Regions from separate parts of the Caballeronia sp. GACF4 genome, predicted to be linked through region 2. Evidence: riboswitches for the same ligand, from Rfam matches in the RefSeq annotation. Region 2 holds a riboswitch; the other holds the start of a gene.
What was found. A riboswitch is a leader RNA that binds a small molecule or an ion and turns the genes downstream of it on or off. The one in region 2 is predicted to bind manganese.
Positions count from the first base shown of each region.

Region 1: it holds a riboswitch for manganese, as region 2 does, so the genes downstream of both, mntP (manganese efflux pump MntP) here and NCR40_RS00455 (sodium:calcium antiporter) in region 2, are expected to answer to the same signal.

Region 1 covers NZ_JALQDW010000026.1:134,225-146,016, reverse strand. Annotated here, with positions in the region: gene NCR40_RS24585 (alpha-hydroxy acid oxidase) at 1-478, opposite strand, end outside; gene NCR40_RS24580 (MFS transporter) at 491-1,756, opposite strand; gene NCR40_RS24575 (GGDEF domain-containing protein) at 2,020-3,210, shown strand; gene NCR40_RS24570 (hybrid sensor histidine kinase/response regulator) at 3,632-6,091, shown strand; gene NCR40_RS24565 (CoA transferase) at 6,289-7,665, shown strand; gene mntP (manganese efflux pump MntP) at 7,714-8,283, opposite strand; yybP-ykoY riboswitch at 8,298-8,465, opposite strand; gene NCR40_RS24555 (ester cyclase) at 8,551-8,997, shown strand; gene NCR40_RS24550 (glycoside hydrolase family protein) at 9,354-10,562, shown strand; gene NCR40_RS24545 (PQQ-binding-like beta-propeller repeat protein) at 10,569-11,792, opposite strand, start outside.
Region 2 covers NZ_JALQDW010000002.1:86,052-97,843, reverse strand. Annotated here, with positions in the region: gene NCR40_RS00490 (phospholipase D-like domain-containing protein) at 1-283, shown strand, start outside; gene rpsU (30S ribosomal protein S21) at 384-596, opposite strand; gene NCR40_RS00480 (aldo/keto reductase) at 919-1,869, opposite strand; gene NCR40_RS00475 (tetratricopeptide repeat protein) at 2,057-4,297, shown strand; gene NCR40_RS00470 (flagellin) at 4,573-5,709, shown strand; gene fliD (flagellar filament capping protein FliD) at 5,889-7,430, shown strand; gene NCR40_RS00460 (flagellar protein FliT) at 7,440-7,739, shown strand; gene NCR40_RS00455 (sodium:calcium antiporter) at 7,866-8,876, opposite strand; yybP-ykoY riboswitch at 9,008-9,161, opposite strand; gene NCR40_RS00450 (ABC transporter substrate-binding protein) at 9,361-10,956, shown strand; gene NCR40_RS00445 (MBL fold metallo-hydrolase) at 10,963-11,792, opposite strand, start outside.

The DNA of each region.
Region 1 (11,792 bases), on a different contig from region 2:
GCAAGTCGAGCGTGAGGACGAGCGCGGAACACCCGGCAATTTTCGCGCGATAAATCAGGTCCGCAATGAAACCGCGGTCCTTCATCATGTAGAGCTGAAACCAAAAAGGCTTCTGCGTATGCGCGGCGACGTCCTCGATCGAGCAGATGCTGACCGTCGATAACGTGAACGGCACACCGAAGCGCGCGGCCGCGCGCGCCGCGAGAATCTCGCCATCCGCGCGTTGCATGCCGGCGATGCCGGTCGGTGCAATGGCGACCGGCATCGAAACGGGGATACCAGCCATCGTCGTCGTGAGATTGCGCTCGCTGAAATCCACGGCGACACGCTGCCGGAACTGCAGTTGCGCGAAGTCGTCACTGTTCGCGCGATACGTCGATTCGGTCCACGAACCGGCATCGACATAGTCGTAGAACATGCGCGGCACGCGCTTCCTGGCGGCGATGCGCAGTTCCTCGATAGTCGCGTAATGTCGCATGATTTTTCGCCGTTACGCGAGTTCGGGTTGAAGCTGCAATTGAGGCTTGGGCGGTCTTACGAACACCGCGACGAAGATCGCGCCGAGCGCGGCGATCGCGCCGGTCAGCAAGAACGCGCTCTTGAAGTTGCCGGACCATTGCACGAGAAAACCCGTCAAGGCCGGCGCGACGATCCCCGCCAGATTGGCGATGAAGTGCACGAAACCGCCGACCGCGCCGACGCGCCGCTTTTCCACGGTATCGAGCACGATCGCGAAGTAGGTGTTGTACGACGCGTACATGAAGAAGACGGCGATGGCCATCAACGTGACCGCGCTCGTCAGGTCCGTCACCGTGCCTGTCACGCCGATGCACACCGCGCCCGCGCCCAGGCTCGTGATCAGCACGATCTTGCGCGCGAAGATGGCGCGGCCGGTCTTCTTGTAGATCCAGTCGCAGACCAGGCCGCCGACCACGAGGCCCGTCGCGCCGACCGCCCACGGAATCACGCTCACCACGGCCATCTTCTGAATGCTGAGGTGATGCGCCATCGTCAGATAGCTCGGGAACCACGACAGGAAGAAGTACAGGATGTAGGCGTAGCCGAAGAAGGCGAACGCGGTCGAAAGGATCGCTGGGCGCAGCAGGTAAGTGGACAACGGCGCGGGGGAGCCATCGGCGGCGAGGGCCGCGTCGTCTTGCGCGAGGGCTTCGGCGGATTCCTCGATGGGCGTCGACGGCTTGTCCTTCGCCAGCAGCAACCACGCGAGCACCCAGAGCGTGCCGACCGCGCCGATGATCACGAACGACATACGCCAGCTCGTCGCCAGCGCGAGAAAGCCGACCACGGGCCCCGCGATCGCCGCGCCGACCGACTGTCCGGAATTCGCGATACCGATCATGCTCGCCTGCTGCCTGCGCGGAAACCAGTTCGACACGAGCTTGTTGATGTTGGCGCAGAGCGGCCCTTCACCCATGCCAAAGACAATGCGCACGAGCAACAGACTGACGATGCCGACCGCCGTTGCCGTCAATCCGCAAAAGAGCGACCAGACGAGCATGGAGACGGCGAGCACGGATTTCGGTCCCCATCGATCCGCCGAATAGCCGCCGACGAAACAGAAGATCGCGTAGCCCACAAAAAAGCTGGAGAACACGATGCCGAGTTGCGCGGGATCGAGGTTGAGCTCGCGGGAAATGAGCGGCGCGGTGATCGATAACGCCGCCCGGTCGAGATAACTGATCGCTCCACCTACGAACAACAGACTTACGAGAGTCCAGCGCGCACGCGTCTCCATCGATGTCTCCTGGTGAGGGCCTCGGTTTGCGCTGAAAACGTTCAGTGCATCCAATGTACATTCAGCGTAGTTGAGACAAGCGGGGCGTGTCAATGAAGGAGTTGCAGGGGTAAACCTTTACGGCTTCGATCGGTGGAGGCGGAACGCTTCGCGTCGAACGGCCATCATCGGCGCCCTAAAGCTCCCCGCGCCCCCGCCGTTAACCGTTGTGATGGATGGCTTTTCGCCACTCCGGCCTTTGCCGATCCGCGCATCGCACCGACATGGACCAACTGACTGAGGTGTACACGCTGCCCCGCTTGCGGGCAGCCAAGTGGTTACTGCACGCGGGGCCGGACATCCCCCGCGCGATTCGCGTCGCCCTGGTCGGCAGTCTGTTCGGCACGCTGCCCATTTTCGCGGGCGGCGTGCTCAACACGATTCTCGTCGCCTGGGTGCTCACGCGCCGTCATCCGACCATCGCGTTTCATGTGTGGCTCGCGCTCGAAATCGCCGTGTGTTTCGTACGGCTCGTCGTGCTCGTCCTTGCGCGCCGCCGCGCGCGCGAACGGCGCGCCACGTTCACCGATCTCTACGTGCTGCTCGCGCCCATGTGGGGCGCGACGGTCGGCTACGGCGCCCTTGTCAGCGTGCTCTCCGGCGACTGGGTCGCGGCCACGCTCTCGTTTTTGTCTGCGGCCGCGATGGTCGGCGGCATCTGTTTTCGCAACTTCGGCGCGCCGCGTCTGGTCGCCGTGATGATCTTCCTGTCGCTCGGGCCGTGCTGCGTAGGCGCACTCCTGTCGGGCGAGCCGACGCTCTGGGTCACGTGCCTGCAGATTCCGTTTTATCTCTTCGCGATGAGCGCCGCCGCGTACCGCCTGAACGGCATGCTCGTCACGACGATGAAGGCCGAGCAGGAAAACGACCGCCGCGCGCGATACGACGAGCTCACCGGCCTGCTCAATCGCGCCGGTCTGTTCCGGGCGTTGCGCTCGCGCGTGCCAGGCAAGCGTTATCAGAACGATGAAAGCGCGCTGCTCTATCTCGATCTCGACGGCTTCAAGGCGATCAACGACGATCACGGCCACGAAATCGGCGACACGCTCCTCGCGCTCGTCGCGAAACGCTTGCGCCTGGTATCGGGCGAAGGCGCGCTGGTCGCGCGCCTGGGCGGCGACGAATTCGTGATCGTGACGCCTCCCGAAGCCGACCCGCCGGCACTCGCCGACACGCTCGTGCGCGAACTGTCGAAGCCATTCATGGCGAACGACGGGATGGCGCTTGGGATCGGCGTGAGTATCGGCATTGCGAAGTTCAGCGACGACGACCGCGAACTCGACGGCGTGTTGCGCGACGCCGACAACGCGCTCTACGAAGCCAAGCGCGCGGGCAAGAATCGTTGGGTGGCGGCAGAACGCTGGTTCAAGGCGGCGCGGCCATCCGGCATTCGTCCGGCGGCGCGGACTGCATGAGCCCGAAGCCCGAAGCCGGAAGCCCGAAGCCGGAAGCCGGAAGCCGGAAGCCGGAAGCCGGAAGCCGGAAGCTAAAATTTACCGGCTTCTGACGAAGGCAAGTAAATCGGTATTCGAAGTTCGCTGTTTTTACCGCTGAAGCTATAAAGAATATTGTTTTTCAATCGGTCCGGCGATTAAAAGGCATGCATGACTTGCATCCGAAAGGCGGGTTTCGCCGTATCGACTCCTAATCGATTCAGCTACGCCTTACAAGCGGAGTCAAAATTTCCTCTCCTCGCAAACGTTTGCGCAGGATTTTGTGTTTCAATACCAAAATAAAATATCGGCTGCGCTTTTCGATATTTCCGCGATTACAATTCGCGATCCGTCGATTGGAACAAGAGCTATGCACTCGCAATTCGAGGCTTCGACTCCGAACATGAAATCAAAGGCGGAACATAACCGTCAGGCGCACTTTCAGCGCTGGTTCGCTATTTTTGCAAGTCTCGCCCATTCCCGGCTGCCGCTTCCCGCTTATCTGCAAAGAGTCACGGATACCTTGAGGGAAGTTGCCGGCGTGGCGTCCGCGGTTGTCGAGTGGATCGAAGGCGATCAGCTCGTCTATTGCGCGGCGAGCGGAGTCGCCGCGAAAAGCGTCGGCACGCGTCTGCCCACCGCGGGCAGTCTTTCGGGCTTGTGCATCACGCGGCAACAAGCGCTCATCAGCCGCAATACGGCGAATGATCATCGCGTGGATCGTGCTGCATGCGAAGCCGTCGGTGCTGTCTCCATGGTGGTCGCGCCGGTCATTTACGAAGGCCGTTCGGTCGCGGTGCTGAAACTCATTTCAAGCGAACCCGATTACTTCAGCCAAAGCGATATCTCCATTCTCAACGCGTTTTGCGCGTGCATTGCGGAAACCTTTGCACGCGAGGAAATCGCGCAGGAGAACCGCAAACTCCTGCAAGAGAATCAAAGCGTCAATGCGGACCTGACGGTCGAATTGTCGTTACGTATCGAATACGAAAAAAAGCTTGCCGATGCCATGCGTCGTCGCCGCACCGTGCTCGACAACGCGCATATTGCGTTCGTCGCCATGGACGAAGCCGGCATGGTCGTGGACTGGAACGAGGCTGCGACCAGCCTCTTCGGCTGGCGCGCGCAAGAGGCGCTCGACCGCGAACTCGCGCAGCTCATCGTGCCGGAGCGTTATCGCGATGCGCATCGCGCCGGTCTCACGCGCTATCTCGCCACCGGCGAGGCGCGCATGATGAATACGCGCGTGGAACTGCATGCGCTGCGCCGCGACGGCAGCGAATTCGCCGCCGAGCTGACCATCAGCGAAGTGTGGTTCGACGGGCAGCGGCAGTTCGCGTGCTTCATTCACGACATCACGGATCGCCGCCGCGCGACGGAAGCGGACGAACGCCTGCGGCTCCTCATCCATTCGGTGAGCGATTACGCGATCTGCATGCTCGACCACGATGGCATCATCCGTTCGTGGAACGACGGCGCGCGCGCGCTCTACGGCTTCACCGCGCAAGAAGCGATCGGCCGGCATTTCGCGCTCTTCTATCTGTCGGACGAACAGGGCCGCGACCGTCCTGGCGACGACTTGCGCCTCGCGGCGGAACGCGGCCGCACGGAACACGAGGACTGGCGCACGCGCAAGGACGGCTCGGAGTTCTGGGCGCACGTCATTCTGAGCGCGCTGCCCGCCGCCGATGGCCGCGAAAAAGGCTTCGTCGCGATCACGCGCGACATGACCGCGCGCAGGCGTTTGGAAGAACTCGAGGCGTCGAGCCGCCGCATGAACGAGTTTCTCGCGCTGCTCGGCCATGAACTGCGCAATCCGCTCGCGCCCATCCGCAACGCGGTGAGCATTCTCAAACTGAAGGCTTCCGACGATGCCGATGTCATTCGCAGCCGCCATATCGTCGACCGGCAGCTCGCGCATCTGACCAAGCTGGTGGACGATCTGCTCGAAGCGGGCCGCGTGAGTTCCGGCAAGATCCGGCTCGCGACCGAGACCGTGGATATCGCCGATGTCGTGCACCTGAGTGTCGAAGCGAGTCAACCGCTTTTCGAGGCGCGCGGGCAGCGGCTCGACGTGGACGACAGCGGCCAGCGCCTCTTCGTCAATGGCGACCCGACGCGGCTCGTGCAAGCGCTCAATAACCTGCTCAACAACGCGGCGAAATTCAGTCCGCCCGAGTCGACCATCCGGCTGGAAATCGGTCCACGCGGCGGCGCGGCGCTTCTGCGCGTGACGGATCAGGGTCGCGGCATTTCCGCCGATGCGCTCGCCTCCGTATTCGATCTTTTCGTGCAGGAGCATGCGCCGGGCGCGCATCCGGATGAAGGCGGGCTTGGCATCGGCCTCACGCTGGTTCGAGCGATCGCCGAATTGCATGGCGGCCACGTCGAGGCGAAGAGCGGCGGCACTGGCAAGGGCAGCGCGTTCAGCTTGTGGCTGCCGCTCGCGCAACCGCCCACGCAGGGCATCATGCCGCCTTCCGCGCCGAATGCGGTGGCGAGCCGTCAGCTCGACGTGCTCGTCGTCGACGACAATCGCGACTCGGCCGACAGCATGACCTTGCTCGTCGATATGCTCGGTCACGCGGCGCGCGCGGCGTATGACGGCCCGGAAGCGCTGGCATCGTTCGGGACGACGCGTCCGCAAGTCGTGCTGCTCGATCTATCGATGCCGGGCATGACGGGCTTCGACGTCATTCGTCAGATGCGCGATGAAGGCAAGCGTGTGATCGTCGCCGCAATGACGGGTCTTGGTTCCGACGAAGACATGGCGCGCACGCGGGCGGCCGGGTTCGACGCGCATTTGGTCAAGCCGGTGGATTTGCCTGAGCTGGAGCGCGTGTTGGCGATGGCGGGGAAGTGAGGGTGTGCGGGCGGTTGGCGGTGGGCATCCTGCGGGCCTATGCCAAGCGTTGAGCCGTCGGCGTCAAGTCGCGACCGCCTGCGCCGCCTCGCGGACCACTTTTTCCGCTGATCCACGCGCTGCAGACAAGCGCAACGTGCGCGCTCAATCAATCGGCGCGACAATGCGTTATCGCTGACCCGCGCGCACTCATCGCCATGACTTCTTTCGCAACGCTTACGAATCTCTGGCAACTCGCCGGCCTCCCCGACGATGCCCTCCACCTCGTCGATCTACCCGGACACGACCCGGTGTTCCCGTCATCCTTCGCCGTGGGCGAAGCGGCGCAATCGACCATCGCGGCGGCAGCGCTCGCGGCCTCCGAGTTGGCTCATGCGCGCGGCGTCGACCGCCAGCGCGTGAGCGTCGACATGACGCACGCGGCCGTCGAATGCACCGACTGGTTCACGGTCGATGGTGCCGAACCCGAGACCTGGGGTGAATTCTCGGGCCTCTACCGCACGGCCGATGGCTACGTGCGCATACACGCAAACTTCGAGCATCATCAGGATGGCGCGTTGCGCGTGCTGGGTCTCGACCCGCACAGCGCCACGCGCGCCGATGCCGAACGCGCGCTGCTCGAATGGCGCGCGAACGATTACGAAACCGCGTGCGCCGAACGCGGCCTCGTCGTGACGATGCTGCGCAGCTTCGAAGAATGGGATGCGACGCCGCAAGCCAAAGCCATCGCCGCGCAGCCGTTGCTGAAGATCACGCGTATCGGCGACGCCGCGCCACTCGCGCTGCCCGCGCTCGACAATGACGCGCGCCCGCTGACCGATATCCGCGTGCTGGACGTCACGCGCATCCTTGCCGGTCCCACGGGCGGTCGAGCGCTCGCCTCGTTCGGCGCGGACGTGATGCTCGTGAATTCGCCGCATCTGCCGAACATTCCCGCTATCGCCGAGACGAGTCGCGGCAAGCGCTCCGCGCATCTCGACCTGCGCACGGAAGACGGTCGCGCGACGCTGTGGCGGCTGATCGATGACGCGCATGTCTTCTCGCAAGGCTATCGGCCGGGCGGGATCGCCGAGCTTGGCTTCGGGCCCGAGGCGCTGGTGGCGCGGCGGCCGGGCATCGTGTACGTGTCCTTGTCGGCTTATGGCACGGAAGGTCCGTGGGCGGATCGGCGTGGCTTCGATTCGCTCGTGCAGACCGCGATAGGCTTCAACGCCGCCGAAGGCGAAGCGCAGGGCGATGGCAAACCGCGAGCGCTGCCCATGCAGATGCTCGACATGGCGAGCGGCTTTCTGATGGCGTTCGGCGCGGCCGCCGCGCTATGGAAGCAACAAACGGAAGGCGGTAGCTGGCACGTGGAGGTTTCGCTCGCACAGACGGGACACTGGCTGCGCGGGCTTGGACGTATCGACGGAGGGTTGAAGACGGCGCGGCCGGACATCGCCGCATACACCGAGGAAAGCAAATCGGGTTTCGGCATGCTGCGCGCGGTCACGCCGAGCGCGCGCTTCGAGCGCACGCCGGCGGGTTACGCGAGGCCATCGGTGCCGCCGGGAACGGATGAGGCGAAGTGGTGAGTTCGTGGCATGGGCGGCGATTTCAAACGCGACATGCAGAACTTCGCATCAACTCAAGTAACCAAGATGCTCCGCAAGGATCACACTGCCCACGCCGATTAGAATCAGCCCGCCCAAGATCTCCGCGCGCTTGCCGATAGTCGCGCCGACCAGCCGTCCGACCATCACGCCGATGGTCACCATGAGCATGGTTGCGAAGCCGATGGTCGCGGCGGTCGAGAAGATATCGACATCGATGAACGCGAGGCCCGCGCCGACCGCCATCGCGTCGATGCTGGTGGCAAAGCCCGTGACGGCGAGGACCCAGAAGGAATGTGAATTGGGCTTCTCTTCTTCGTGAGCCGATTTGCTTAAGCCTTCGCGGATCATGCGCGCGCCGAGCACGAAAAGCAGGCCGAAAGCGATCCAGTGGTCCCACGCGGTGACGTATTGCGCGGCGGCGCGGCCGAGCGCCCACCCGACGAGCGGTGTGAGCGCCTCGATTACGCCGAAGATGACTCCCGCCTTGAGCGCCTCGCCGATGCGCGGTTTATGCAGGCTCGCGCCTTTGCCCACGGCGGCGGCGAAGGCGTCGGTGGACATGGCGAAAGCAAGGAATACGGTGGAAGCGAGGTTCATCGAGTAGCGCTCTGGTCTGGTCGGGCAAGCACAAGGACAGAAGGCGCGCCCGACCGGAAGCGCATTCTGTCGATGGTCTTGCCAACCTGTGACGGCTGCCCATGCCACGGTCGAAAGACCGAGCGTGTTGACATGGACGCTTTCCCGGGCGGGAAAGCCGGCTACTCCCCAACGAAGAAATGCGAGCTTAACACGACAGATCACCCGATCCGGACCATTGGGTTAAAGTGGGTTGCAACGCCGCATCCCTAACGCTCAGGAGGCACCATGGAGGCAGAACACATCACCCAGTCAGAAGCCCGCGCGGCCGTCGAGCGTCTTTACGCCGCCTTCGCGCAAAAGGACGTGAACTTGCTGCGCCAAGCCGTGACGTCGGACTGGGAATATCTGCCTGAGCCGGCCGGCTTCGAGGCCGGTCCCGACCAGATGATCCCGATCTTCGCGGAGATGGCGGCTGCGCTGCCTGACATGCGCATCGAGATTCTAGACATGCTCACGCAGGACAATCGCGTCGGCGTGCGCGCGGAAGTGAGCGGTACGCAGTCCGGTCCGTTGATGGGCATCGCGGCGACATCGAAGCCGGTTCGATTTGCCATTCACTCGTTCCATGAGATACGCGATGACCGTGTGTCGAAGACGTGGCATCTGGAAGACTGGTTGAGCGTGTTTCGGCAAATTGGCGAAGTGCCGCGCGATATTGGATCGGATGCGTAATTCGAGAACGCGCGAAGTCGATTGAAACGACAAAGGTCAGAAGCATACGTCGTTTATCATTCTCTCCAACACGTCGTGGGCGGCGCGTCGCGAATTTTCTATTTTCAAATGCGCCGCGCATTGCCCGCTGACTATTCAGCTTTGATTTTTCCGACCAAATAAATCTCGCAACGCGCTTGCTTCTGAAGCCTGAATCGCTGTCGCCATTAAGATTACATCCTCCGCTCTTCGATTATCTCGCAAAGATAAGCGCGGCTCGTGAAAGTGACGCGATTAAGTCTTGATTATCCCGTCTGTCACCGTCTATATTTCTCGACGCACCGCGCCATTCCCTTCGGCAAAAGGCGCGGCCCCGCTTGCGCTTCACGTTATCAGCATCGCGCTATTCACCTGTCTTCGCGTTCGCGAATGAATTTAATTTTCCGCGACATAAGCGAGCACACGTCATCGGCTTGTTTTGGATTATGCAAATCGCTCATCGCTTAATTAGTTTTTGCAGAAACACAAAACCTGTTTTGCCTGCGATCTTTTCAGCAAGTCTGTTATTAACCGCTTGCGGTGGTTCGGACAGCGCTAACGTGCCATCGAGCGTCGATGATTCACGCTATCGTCATCACGCCGCGTCCACCGCCATAAATCCTGTCGCCAGCGATTTATTCTACGGAATGAACGGTCACAACAGTTACGGCGATGTCTATTATCTTGCTGGCGCCGCCAGACAATTAGCGCAGCTTCAGGATCTCGGCATCAAACTGTATCGCAACGAGGTGTATAGCAAATCAACCGCCATGCGTCTCGCCAATGTGGCCAACGCGCTGGCCGCCGGTGGGGTGACGGTGTACCCGGTGATCTTGATGGGCATCGATTTCGCCGATGAAGACTCCGCCTACCAATCGGCCTATGCGCTCGCGCGCGACGTCGTGAGTGTGCAGCGTTACGCCTACTACGAAGTCACCAACGAACTCGGCTCGGCAACGGTCGCCGGATGGGTGGACGGCGTGCGGCCCACGGACTTCGACAACCAAAAGTTCCAGATTGCGCGTGGCGTCATCCGAGGCATGATCGCCGGCATCAAGTCGATGGACCCGTCGGGCAAGATCGTCATGGGCGGCAATGCGTGGATGCAGTACGGCTTCGTGACGATGCTCGCGAACGGCACACAGCCGGACGGTTCGGACGGGCATCCCATCGTGACGTGGGACATCACGGCATGGCACTGGTACTCCGACCAGGGCAACATCGAGCACGCGTGCGGCGGCACGGGTTGCTACAACGTCATCGGCGCGCTTGCCCGGTTCGGCAAGCCGGTATGGATCAATGAAATGGGCGTGCGGCCCGACTTCGGCACCGATCAGCAAGCGGCCGCCTTCCTTGCCAACGACATGCTCGGCGGCCTGAGAGCGATCGCGGTGCGCTACGACATCGAATCCTTGCAGATCTACCAGCTCTACGACGATCCGCCTGGCGGCGAAGGACCTTACGGCGTGATCCTCGACGACGGCCAGACGCCCAAGCCCGCCTACGCCGCCGTGAAGCAATTCATCGCCACCAATCCGCGTCCATGACAGGCATCACCGCAGACCGAACACGCCCACGCCGTTGCGCGTCCCCACATAGACCTTGCCGTTCGCGATCATCGGCGTAATGAACTTGTTGCCCTGCCCGAACTGATCGCGCGCGCCCGCCGCCTGATTGCTGTTGTAAAGCTCGCGCGCGAGATTGCTGGCGTCGTAGGCGTGCAGCACGGCGATGGTGCCATTCTCCACCGCCCACACGATGCCGTTCGCCGCGCCGTTCGCAGACACGCTCGGTGTGGCGCCCGGCGAGCCGAAACTGTTCGCGGTCTGGCTCGTCGGCGTCGTGGACAAGGCGGCGTTCGCGATGCCGAACGCCTTGATGCTGTCGCCAATCGAGCCGAAATAAACGGTGTTGTTGAAGTACGCGGGCATGGCGAACATCGGGCCGCGAATCTGCCCGACGATCTCCTGATAGATGTGATCCGCATTCGAATCGAACTTGCCCATCGCGTCGCGGTTGACCACGTAGATCGTCGATGTCTTGCCCGCGCCGAGCGCGAGATGATGCGTCGTGCCGCCCGCATCGACGAGATCGGGCAATACGAGCGCGCCGCCCGAACCCAGATCTTCATCGGCCGCCGATTCGTTCACCGTGTTCGACGGCTGGAAATAATCAGTGACGGCGAGGGCGGGCGAAGTCCCGAGTTTCAGAAAGCCGTTGCCGAAATTGCCATGAATCGGCATGCCGTTGCCGTCGAGCGTGGCGTCGAAAGTGCCGTTGGCATCGAGGAAATAGATCGACGTGCCGTCCGACGCGAGGCCCGCGCCGCTCATCCAGATCGCGCCCATCTGGCCGTTCGGCGTGAGATTGAGCACGTTTGCCTGCTGCAGCGTGCTGGCGTTATAGCCGATCACCCAACCGGTGTACGGCATGATATCGCAATGCGATGTCCACGCGGTATAGACCACGCCGTTTTGCAGCAACAGCGAAGCGCGCTCGGCGTACTGGCCGGGATCGAAGCTCACGCGGCCATTCGCGCTGCCCGCGCCCGTGCCGGGATACGACGCGGCGATTTCGGTCGGACCGTTGAAAAGTTCCGCACCTGTCGTGATGTCGAGCGCATGAATGCGCTGGTGATACTTGCCCGACGTGTCTTTCGACATGCCGACCACGTAGATCGCGCCATTCGGGCCGCGCGTGCGGTCGATGACCGGCGTCGCCGTAATGCCGATGGTCGGCGTGATCTGGCCGCAGCCATGGTCGTCGCTCGGTGTTTC
Region 2 (11,792 bases):
CGGTTCCTGCCGCCTGCGCAGCGCGAACGGGCGCAAATGCGCAATCGGTTCGCTGGTGCGCGACGAGCATTACGACCCGGCGCTCGAAGGCGTGGGAATTTCGTACTACCGGCACGCGCACGACGGCAAGCTATTGCGCGCGCTGTATGCGTCGAATGTGAATGCGTACGATCCGAACGTGATCGATCTATTGATGGAGCTGGAGCAGATTCACGACGACTCGAGCGTCGAGGAATGGCCACATCGGCTCGCGGTACTCGGCAAGCGTCACGCGTTCGTCTAAAGACCGGCGGTAGAAAGCAAAACGGCGGTGCGCCCTTAGGGGTCGCACCGCCGTTTGCCTTTGCCGAACCAGATTCGCACCCGGCCCGAGGCGAAGACGCTTAGTGCATCTTCTTCGGCAGCATCTGGCTGCGCAGGCGCTTGCGCAGACGCGAAACGGCTGCTGCCTTCTTGCGCTTGCGCGCGGTGGTCGGCTTTTCGTACGACTGGCGCTCGCGGAGTTCCGCGATCAGGCCATTCTTTTCGATCGTGCGACGGAAACGCCGAATCGCGACATCAAACGGCTCGTTTTCTTTAAGGGTAATGGTGGTCATGTAAATCCTGTTTCGCTAAACGTATTTCTAACTGCACGACGGACAAACCCGCCGCGCGCCGGCACTCCGATCGTCCACCCAACACGGCGGACACGAGCAAAGCGGCCACGGAGGCCGGAAAAGAGAGAGAGTTGAGATTCAGTTGCGCGCTCGCTGGAAAGACGTGAACGCGCATTTGGAGCCGTCTGCTGCACATTGAGCATTTTCACGCTCGACGGCAAAGGCAAAAATCGGACACATTTCTCGATTCGGGCGCGATGTTACCAGAACCTCGCGCCCGTGCCAACACCTCGGTTCACTGCAAGCCTTTGATGCAGCGGAATTATTTTTGCCAGGCGCTGGCTTCGTCGAGCGCTTTGACATCTTCCGGCGTAAGTTGCAGGCGCGTGGCTTCCGCAAGGCTTTCCAGTTGCTGCACGGACGTCGCGCTGGCGATAGGCGCGGTCACGCTCGGGCGCGCGATGATCCACGCAAGCGCGACCGTCGCCGGCGCCGTGTCATTGCGTTTGGCGACTTCGACGAGCGCATCGACAATTTTCAAACCGCGGTCGTTCAGGTACTTCTCCACACGCGAGCCGCGCGCCTTTTCCTGCGTGTCTTCCTTCGAGCGGTACTTACCCGACAGAAAGCCGCTTGCAAGACTGAAGTACGTCGCCACGGCGAGCTTGTTGGCCTCGACGACCGGTTCGAGATCCGTCTCGTAGGCTTCGCGATCGTAAAGGTTGTATTCCGGCTGAAGGATTTCGTATGCGGGCAGTCCCGATTCCTTCGAGATCTTCAGCGCCTCTTCCACCCGCGCGCCCGAATAGTTCGACGCGCCGATCACGCGCACCTTGCCTGCGGCGATGAGCTTCTGATAAGCGCCGAGCGTTTCTTCGAGCGGCGTGTTTTCGTCGTCGCGATGCGAGTAGTACACGTCGATGTAATCGGTCTTCAGGCGCCGCAGCGAGTCGTCCACCGCCGCCGCGATATTCGCCGCCGAAAGCCCCGAGCGCGTGCTCAGCATGCCGACCTTGGTCGCCAGCACGATCTTGTCGCGCTTGCCGCTTTCCTTGAACCACTTGCCGATGATCGTCTCCGACTCGCCGCCCTGGTGCCCGTCGATCCACGCGGAGTAAACGTCGGCGGTATCGACGAAGTTGAGGCCGTGATCAACGAACGCGTCGAGGATGGAGAACGACGTGCGCTCGTCCGCGGTCCAGCCGAACACGTTGCCGCCGAAAGAAAGCGGCGCGACTTTGAGATCCGATTTGCCGATGGTGCGTGTCTGCATATGTGCTCCGGATGCTTGATGGGTACGGATCGAAAAGGATACGCGGGAACGCGCCCGTGCGCTCGGCGCGCTTTTCGGTGCCTCGCGCAAAAGCGCCGAACTGAGCGGTTTTTCCCCGCCAGTTCCGCCCTTCGGCTCAAGGTGGACGGCTCGATAATCCGTGCAACGCTACCGAAATGCCGAGACCATGAACACCTTCGAAGCACTGGACCAAACGCCCGCACACGTCGCGACGAACGCCGACCAGCAGTTCGAGGCCGATCTCGCCGATGTGCTGCAAGCCGCGATCCTGCAGCATCAGACGCTCAACCTGCACGAGGCCGAGAAGCTCTATCTCCTCGTTCTGGACGCGCGGCCGCAACACGCCGACGCCAACTTCAACCTCGGCATGCTGATGGCGCAGCGCGGTCAATACGAGGCAGCCGTGCCGTTCTTCGAAACCGCGATCGGCACGGACCCGACGCAGCATATCTATTGGGCTACGTATATCGACGTGCTGACGCGCAGCGGTCAGGTCGCGGCGGCGAATATCGTGTTCGAAGTCGCGGTCGCGCAAGGCATGAGCGGGCCGGCAATCGAGAAACTGGCCGCCGAACTGCGCGATGCGACAAAGTCGCGCGAAGGCATCACGGCGCCAAACGGCCGCACGACGCCGACGCCGCAGGAAGTACAGCAGTTGCATGCGCACTTCAATGGCGGGCGACTCGAAGAAGCCGTGGCGCTCGCGAAGACCCTGACGCAGCGCTTCCCCACTTTTCTGCTGGGATGGGAAGTCATGGGCGTGGCCCAGGTTCGCCTGATGGACCTGCAGTCGGCCATTCCCTCGCTACGCCGTTATCTGCAATTGAAGCCGGATGGAATCGACGTTCGCCGAATCCTGGCCGACTCCCTGCGCCTCTTCGACAAGTTCTTCGAAGCGGAAGCCGAATGCCGGCGCATGATCGAGCAGGACCCGAACTATCCGGAAGCGCACCGCATTCTCGGCGTGACGCTGCGCTCGCTGATGCGCCTCGACGACGCGCAAGCTGCTTGCCGTCGCGCCGTGGAACTCGCGCCGTTGTCGGCGAAAGCGCACGAAACGCTCGGCGTGGTGCTGATGGACCAGACGCGGTTCGACGACGCGGAGAAGCATTCGCGTCGCGCGATCGAACTCGATCCAACTTGCGACAGCGCGCACGAGAACCTGTTGTTCTGCTTGTCGCACAAGGAAGAAATCGACCGGAAGGCGTACTTCGAGCAGCATCTGTACTTCGCCGAGCAATGCGCGAAGCCGCTGCAATCGACGTGGAAGAAGCATCGGAACCAGCCGGACCCGAACCGCTGCATTCGCGTGGGCTTCGTCTCGGGCGACTACAACCAGCATCCGGTGGCTGTCTTCATCGAGCCGGTGTTCCGCTATCTCGTGAACGATCCCAGCGTCACGGTGCACGCGTACTACAACCGCTCGGTGACCGACGAGGTCACGCGCACGCTGCGCGATATCGTGCCGCGCTGGCACGACGTCTCGGGTTATAGCGATGCCGCGCTCGCCGACAAGATTCGCGCGGACGGCATCGACGTGCTGATCGATCTTTCGGGGCACACGGCCTATAACCGCCTGCTGACTTTCGCGCGCAAACCCGCGCCGATCCAGGCGACGTGGATGGGCTATCTCGGCACGACCGGCATGACCGCGATGGATTACTACATCGGCGATCGCCACTATGTGCCTGAAGAACAGATCGACGGTCAGTTCGTCGAAAAGCTGGCTTATCTGCCGGCGTATGCGCCTTTCAAGCCCTCGGAACATGCGCCGGCGCTCAACGCGTTGCCCGCGCTCACCAACGGCCACATCACTTTCGGCAGCTTCAACCGCTTCAACAAACTGCGTCCGCGCACCATCGCGCTGTGGTCGGAACTGCTGCGCGCGGTGCCGGATGCGCGCATGTTGATCGCAGGCGTGCCGCGCGACAACAGCCACACGATTCTGATCGATTGGTTCGAGAAGGAAGGAATCGATGTGAGCCGGCTCGAGTTTCGTCAGCGCTCGTCGCTCGTGCGCTATCTCGCGCATCACCTCGACGCCGATATCGCGCTCGACACGTTCCCTTACGCGGGCGGCGTCACCACCATGCAGGCGCTGTGGATGGGCGTGCCCACGCTCACCTTGCCCGGCGAACTGATCGCGAGCCGAGGCAGCACGTCGGTGCTTTCCAACACGGGCCTCGGTGACTTCGTGGCTCGCGACCGCGCGGACTTCGTCGCGAAGGGCATCGAATGGGCGGGCCGGGTCGAAGAACTCGCGCAGATCCGCGCCGGCATGCGCGAGCGCTGCCTGCAATCGCCGGGCTTCCAGCCCGACACGGTGGCCCGCGCGCTCTCCGCCAGCATGCGCCAGATGTGGCAGCGCTGGTGCGCCGGCAAGGCTGCGGCCACGTTCGACGTCTGAAGCGAATTTTTTAACGAAAGAAGTCGCTCCGTCTGCCGTTAAAGCTCTCAGACGGGGCATTCAAAAACCGCGAGCATCGGCAGCAGAGCCCCGCTGGGCAAGCTTTAGCACGGATTTCCAGGTATTTATCAGGCAAATCGAAACGAGCACTAAAGTTTGCCTAGCACGGGCCGAAAACCTAAACAAGCGGCCAAACAAACAAACGACGGACGCTTCCGCCAAACGATGGCGTTATCAACTCAGATAAATGCGCCAGGCCTCATCGGAGAAACAAAATGATCGGTATCAATAGCAACATCAACTCGCTGGTCGCTCAGCAAAACCTGAACGGCACGCAAAGCGCACTGTCGTCGGCAATCACGCGTCTTTCGTCGGGCAAGCGCATCAACAGCGCAGCAGACGACGCAGCTGGCCTCGCAATCGCTTCGCGCATGACCTCGCAGATCAACGGCCTGAACCAAGGCGTTTCGAACGCGAACGACGGCGTGTCGATGGTTCAGACGGCTTCGAGCGGTCTGTCGCAGATCACGGACAACCTTCAGCGTATCCGTCAGTTGGCCGTGCAAGCATCGAGCGGCTCGCTGTCGACGGCTGACAAGACCTCGCTGCAACAAGAAGTGACGCAGCGTATCAGCGAAATCAACCGTATCTCGTCGCAAACCACGTTCAACGGCACGAACCTGCTCGACGGCACCGCCGGCAGCAAGACGTTCCAGGTTGGCGCGAACGTCGGCCAGTCGATCACGATCGACCTCGGCTCGGCAGCAAACGTCTCGGCTCTGTCGCTCGGCGGCAGCAACCCGCAGAAGGGCACGGTCATCGGCACGGTCGACGGTCTGAGCCTGGGCAACACGGGTGCATCCGCAGCTGCCAGTTCGGCAACGATCACGTCGGTCAACGTCATCGCTGACGGCTCCGGCGGCTACACGTTCACCGACCAGGACAACAAGGCACTCGGCAGCTCGTTCGCCTCGTCGAACGTGTTCACGGGTCTGTCCGCAGGCAGCACGAGCATCAGCCTGAACAGCACCAACGTTCCTTCGGCAACTGCAGCTCAAACGTCCGAAGTCGGCGCGCTGACCGCGAACAACACGCCGCCGCAAGTGTCGCAAATCGACATCAGCAAGGCGAACGGCGCATCGTCCGCAATCGAGGCAGTCGACAACGCACTGGATGCAGTGAACTCGCTGCAAGCTCAGTTGGGCGCCGTGCAGAACCGCTTCAGCTCGGTTGCCGCTACCCAGACCGCGCAGTCGACCAACCTGTCGTCCGCTCAGTCGCAGATCACCGACGCGAACTTCGCGCAAGAAACCGCGAACCTCTCGAAGGCTCAGGTTCTGCAACAAGCTGGTATCTCGGTTCTGGCGCAAGCGAACTCGATGCCCCAGCAGGTTCTGAAGCTCCTCGGCTAAGCATCGCCGACGCAGTAACCGGCGCGTCTCGATCACGGCGCGCCGGCGACGTACCCAGGGAGGCTTGCCTCCCGATTTGCATTTCCGCCAGAGGCGCCTTCATGACGAATCGCCTGCTGACGGCGCAGTAAAACGCATCTTCAACCGCTCACGGCAAGAAGCCAGAAACGGAGCCATACATGTCCACGGTAGCAACCACTTCGGCATCCACGGTCGATCCGACCAGCGCCGTCCAGCAGGCCGCGCAGTCGATCATCAGTGGCTCGACCAACTCCACGATGGATGTGAACTCGCTCGTCACCGCCATCGTCAACGCGAAGGTCGCCGGACAGACGGATGCGCTGACAGCCAAGCAAACCAAGGACAACACCCAGCTCACCGCGGTCGGCACGCTCAAGTCCGTGCTGTCGCTTTTGCAAAGCTCGGTGAGTTCGCTCGCGGACGGCACGACGCTCGGCGCCTTCACGGCGACCGGCAGCGGCAAGGGTCTGACCGGCACGGCCAGCACCGGCGCGGTCGCGGGCACTTATTCGGTCGCGGTTAGCAATATCGCCACCTCGCAATCGCTTACCTCCACCGCGTTCACCAGCACCGCGCAACTCGGCACGGGCACGATGAAGCTGTCGGTGGGCGGCAAGGACATGTCGATCAGCATCGACTCTTCGAACAACACGCTCGCGGGCATTGCGTCCGCGATCAACAAGGCAAGCGGTAACCCCGGCATCACGGCGGCGGTCGTCAACGGCACCGATGGCGCGCACCTCGTGCTGCGCTCGGCGTCGACGGGCCAGGCCAACGGCATTACCGTGGCGGTCACGCCGAACATGCAGTCCGACGGCACGACGCCCGACGACAACGGTTTGTCCAAACTCAACGTGGCATCGACGTTGAGCGCCGCCACGACAGATTCGAACGGCAATGCGGTTCCGGCACAGACGGCCATCAGCTCGTCGAACTGGACGCAGACGACGGCCGGCATGGACGCCAACTTCACCATCGCGGGCACGCCTGCCAGCAGCTCGACCAATGCGGTCACGACGGCGCTGTCCGGCGTGACGCTGAATCTCACGTCGGATGCGGTCGGCACGACCCAGACCTTGACCATCGCGCAGGACACGGCCACGCAGAAGACGGCCATCGATGGCTTCGTCACCGCGTACAACAACTTCATCACGACGGCCGCGTCGCTGACTTCGTTCGACTCGACCCAGGCAGCCGGTTCGCAAGGCGGCGCGCTGCTCGGCGACTCGATGATGAACACCATTCGCAACGCCCTTTCCAGCACGATTGCCAAGGGCGTGGGTTCCGGCACGAGCCAGGTGAACCTCGCATCGATCGGCATTACGCTGCAACCGGACGGCACGCTCAAGACCGACGAAGACGCGCTGACCGCAGCATTGTCGAGCAACTCGGGCGCGGTGGCATCGCTCTTCAATTCGAGCACGGGCGTAGCCGCGCAACTGAACAACAGCCTGACCGGATTTCTCGCGACAGGCGGTATCGTCGATACGCGCACGACCGCGCTCACCGCCGATCTTTCGAGCATCACGGACCAGCAAACCGCGCTCGCTTCCTACACGGCGCAACTGACCACGACCTACAACGATCAGTTCACCGCGCTCAACACGCTGATGTCGCAGATGGCGACGCAGGGCAGCTACCTGACCGCGCTCTTCGGCGGCACCAACAGCGCGGGCGCGCTGGCAAGCAACAAGTCGTAAGGAACGAACATGAACCAGCAAGAAATGATTCAACACGCCTGGGCACTGACCGAGGCGATCGAAGCAGCGGTCAACGAAGAAAACTGGGCGCGCGCGGCCGAACTCACAGAGGCGCGTACGCCGCTCCTGATGGCCGTGGAAGCGAATCAGCCGGCTGAATCGCTCGCGACCATTCGCCGGATTCAGGCGAGCATCGAAGCAACGATGGGCCGTGCGAACGCCGCGCAAGCCATGCTGTCGACCGCGTACCGCAAGTCGATGGATCAGGCGAAAGCCGCCGGACGATATCAACAAGCCGCGCGCTTCTAAAGTTTTTCCGGCACGCGCCGATAACCTTAATAAGAACAACGAGAAGAACGCGTCAGACATGACGCGGCGCTTCGCTCTTGATGCCCGCCTCGCGCGGGCATTTTTTATTTGCGTCGCTCGAAGGCTTCAGCGGCCGAGGGTTAAGGTCAAATAAGCCGCGTACAAGATGCCATTGCCAAGCAACGCCCACAACACCACGCCATTGCCGCGCGCGTTGAAGCGCAGCCATGCCGCCGCCGCGAGCGTGATCAGCACGCCGGTCAGCACTTCCACGCGCGGCTCCCACGGCGTCAGCATGATGCCGATGCCCGGCAGCAAGGTGCCCTGAAATACCATCGCGCCTGTGATGTTGCCGAACGCGAGCGTATCTTTTCCGCGTCGCGCCCAAAGAATGCTGTTCACCTTTTCCGGCAGTTCGGTTGCAATCGGAATGATGATGAGCGAGAGCAAGAGCGGCGATATGCCAAGCGCCGCCGACACGCCTTCCACACCGTGGATGAAGCCCTTCGCCCCGCCGACGAGCAGCACGATGCCGATCAGGAACTGCAGCATGATCGACCCGATACCGTTCGGCAAACCCACGCGCGTGATGAAGAGACGCTCGGGCGCTTCCGTGCCGTGTCCGCTTTCGACGAGACTCGCCGATGCCTTGAACGTGGTGATCACGTAAATCACGTATAAGCCGACGAGGCCGACCGCGAACATCGCCCGCACCTGCCACGCATGATGCGGCACGAACATGGCGCCGGCCGCAATCAGGAACGCGACGAGAAAGAAGTTCAGGTCGCGCGTGAAGCCGCTGCGCTCGGGCATGATCCGGCCGCGCAAGCCACGCGATTTGATGACCGCGAGCGTCATCAGGAAAGTGGAAAGCGTCGCGAGCATGAGTGGCGCGCCGAGAATGGCGCCAACACCGATTTCTTCGTTAACCGAACGGCTCGCCGTGCCGCCCAGCAGCGCGATGATCGGCACGGTCGTTTCCGGCAGCGCCGTGCCGACCGCCGCGAACAGCGATCCAGTCACGCCCTCCGATATGCCGAGCCGTTCGCCGAGATGTTCGAGCGCATTGGTGAAGAGTTCCGATGCGATGAGAATGACCGCGAGCATCAACGCGAGTTCGACGAAGAGCATCGTCATGCGGCACCTCGCGGGAAACGATGCAACGCGCATGCGCGAATGAGCGCGCAGCGAGACAGGGATTTTTGTAGTTGTGGGGACACGATGATTCCACGGTCGGACGTTCAGCGAACCACGATGCGCCATGCGCCGTCCGACCAAGAACGACAAAGCGCATCGATGGTCTCGCCAAACCGCCGGATGCGACAGCACCGACCGGTCGAACGCGCCACGGCAGCAAGGCCGAGGATGTTGACGCGTTCTCCTTCGCTGATGGAAGGAAGGCTACTCCCCAAAGACCGGGGCAGTGTAGCCTGAGCCGCCCGGTTCGGCAACCCGCACGGCGCGTTCGAGGCATAAGCGTATGCGCAACGATTCGTTGTCGAGCGGCGAGCGCTTCGCTAACCTAGCCGCGCGGATGCGCTACTTGCTCGCCACACGCGCACAGGGTAAAACCAGCCACAAGAACAATCGTAATGTGACCAGCCGGGTCACGGGAGATCTCATGCGCAACACACTTTTCGCTGCCGCCATCGCGGCGACGTTCGCCGCCGCGCCGCTTATCGCAATGGCCAAGCCGCTCACCATCTGTACTGAATCGAGTCCGGACGGCTTCGATGTCGTGCAGTTCAATTCGCTCGTCACGACCAACGCGTCGGCGGATGTCATCTTCAACACGCTCGTGTCATACGACGAGGCCGCGAAGAAAGTCGCGCCCGCGCTCGCCGAGAAGTGGGACCTCAGCAGCGACGGTCTTACCTACACGTTCCATCTGCGTCCGAACGTGCAGTTCCAGACCACCGACTACTTCAAGCCGACGCGTCCGCTCAATGCCGACGACGTCGTCTTCACCTTCGAGCGCATGTTGTCGGACAGCAACCCCTGGCACAAGATCGCGGGCGCGAGCGGCTTTCCGCATGCGCAATCGATGGGTCTCGTGAAGCTCATCAAGGCCGTGACCAAGGTCGATGACAAAACGGTGAAGTTCGAACTCAACGAGCAGAACGCGACCTTCGTGCCGATCCTCACGATGGGCTTCGCATCGATCTATTCGGCGGAATATGCGGACAAGCTGCTGAAAGCGAACCAGCAAGTCGATCTGAACAGCAAGCCTGTCGGCACCGGTCCGTTCGTGCTCAAGAGTTATACGAAAGACGCGGTGATCCGTTATGACGTGAATCAGAGCTACTGGGGGCCGAAGCCTAAAGTCGATCGCCTGATTTATGCCATCACGCCGGACGCCGCCGTGCGCGCGCAGAAGATCAAGGCGGGCGAATGTCAGATCGCGTTGTCGCCGAAGCCGCAGGACGTGCTCGACGCGAAGAAGGACAAGTCGCTGAAGGTTAGCGAGACGCCCGCATTCATGACCGCGTTCGTCGCGCTGAACACGCAGAAGAAGCCGCTCGATAACCCGAAGGTGCGGCAGGCGTTGAACATGGCGTTCGACCGCACCACCTATACGAAGACGGTGTTCGAAAACACGGGAACGCCCGCTGTGAACCCGTATCCGCCGAACACGTGGAGCTATGACAAGAACATCGCGGCGTACAAGTATTCGCCCGATGCCGCGAAGAAGCTGCTCGCGGATGCAGGCTTGCCCAATGGCTTCGAAACGACCATCTGGGTGCGTCCGAACGGCAGTGTGCTGAATCCGAATCCGAAAGCTGGCGCCGAACTGCTGCAGGCGGATCTCGCGAAGATCGGCGTGAAGGCGCAGGTGAAGATCATCGAGTGGGGCGAACTCATCAAGGAAGCCAAGCAGGGCCAGCACGACATGCTCTTCATGGGCTGGGCCGGCGATAACGGCGATCCGGACAACTACCTCTCGCCGCTTTTCAGTTGCAATGCAGTGAAGTCGGGCATCAACTTCGCGCGCTTCTGCGACCCGCAACTCGATAAGCTCATCGCGGATGGCAAGGTCACCTCCGACGTCGCGAAACGCACGAAGGCTTATGTGGACGCGCAGAAGATCATCCACGATCAGGCGCTGTGGATTCCGCTCGTTTATCCGACTGCGGCGGCAATCACGCGTGCGAACGTCAGCGGCTATAACGTGAGTCCGTTCGGGCGGCAGAACTTCGGGGCTGTGACGGTGCAGTGAGGGGTTTTACGCGGGCGAGTACCGGATCACCCCGTCCTCGCCCGTCTCGCGCGTAAGCGTGCCATCCAGCCACAACAAGTTCAGATGCGCGAGCGCTTCGCCAAGTGCGAAGGTCATCTGATGGATATCGAGCTTGCGCTTGAACATGATCGGCACGATATCTCCCGCGCTGCACGGACGCTGCGTGCACGCCTCGACCACTTCCGCAAGCCGCGCGCGATGATGGTCCCGCAACTGACCGATACGCGTGAGCACGCCGCGAAACGGCTTGCCATGCGAAGGCAAGGCGAGCACATCGGCGGGCATGTGTTCGTAGCGTCCCAACGATTCGAGATATAGCGCAAGCGGATTGCCTTCTGGCTCGATAGCGAACACGGACACGTTCGTCGAGATGCGTGGCAAAACCATATCGCCGGAAATGAGCAGCTTGTCCGCCGCGCAATACAGCGCACTATGTTCGGGCGAATGACCGTAGCCCGAAATGATTTGCCATTCGCGTCCGCCAATCGCGATGCGGTCGCCATCGCGGATACGGCGGAACTCGGCGGGGATGGAAGGCACGAGCGTCGGGTAATAGCTGTCGCGCTTTCTCAATGCATCGAGCGATGCCTCGTCCGTTAGACCATGCGCCCCGAAGTGCTTCGCCGCGCGCTCGCCGCCCGCGTTCGAGCCATCGCCCGCGGCCATCACGCGGCCCATTGCATACTCGCCGAGCGCAATCCAGAGACGCACGTTCCAGCGTGCCTTGTCGCCACCCTTGCAGATCCAGTCGGCAAGACCGAGATGATCCGGATGGCAATGCGTGACGATCACGCGCAGCACAGGCAAGCCGTCGA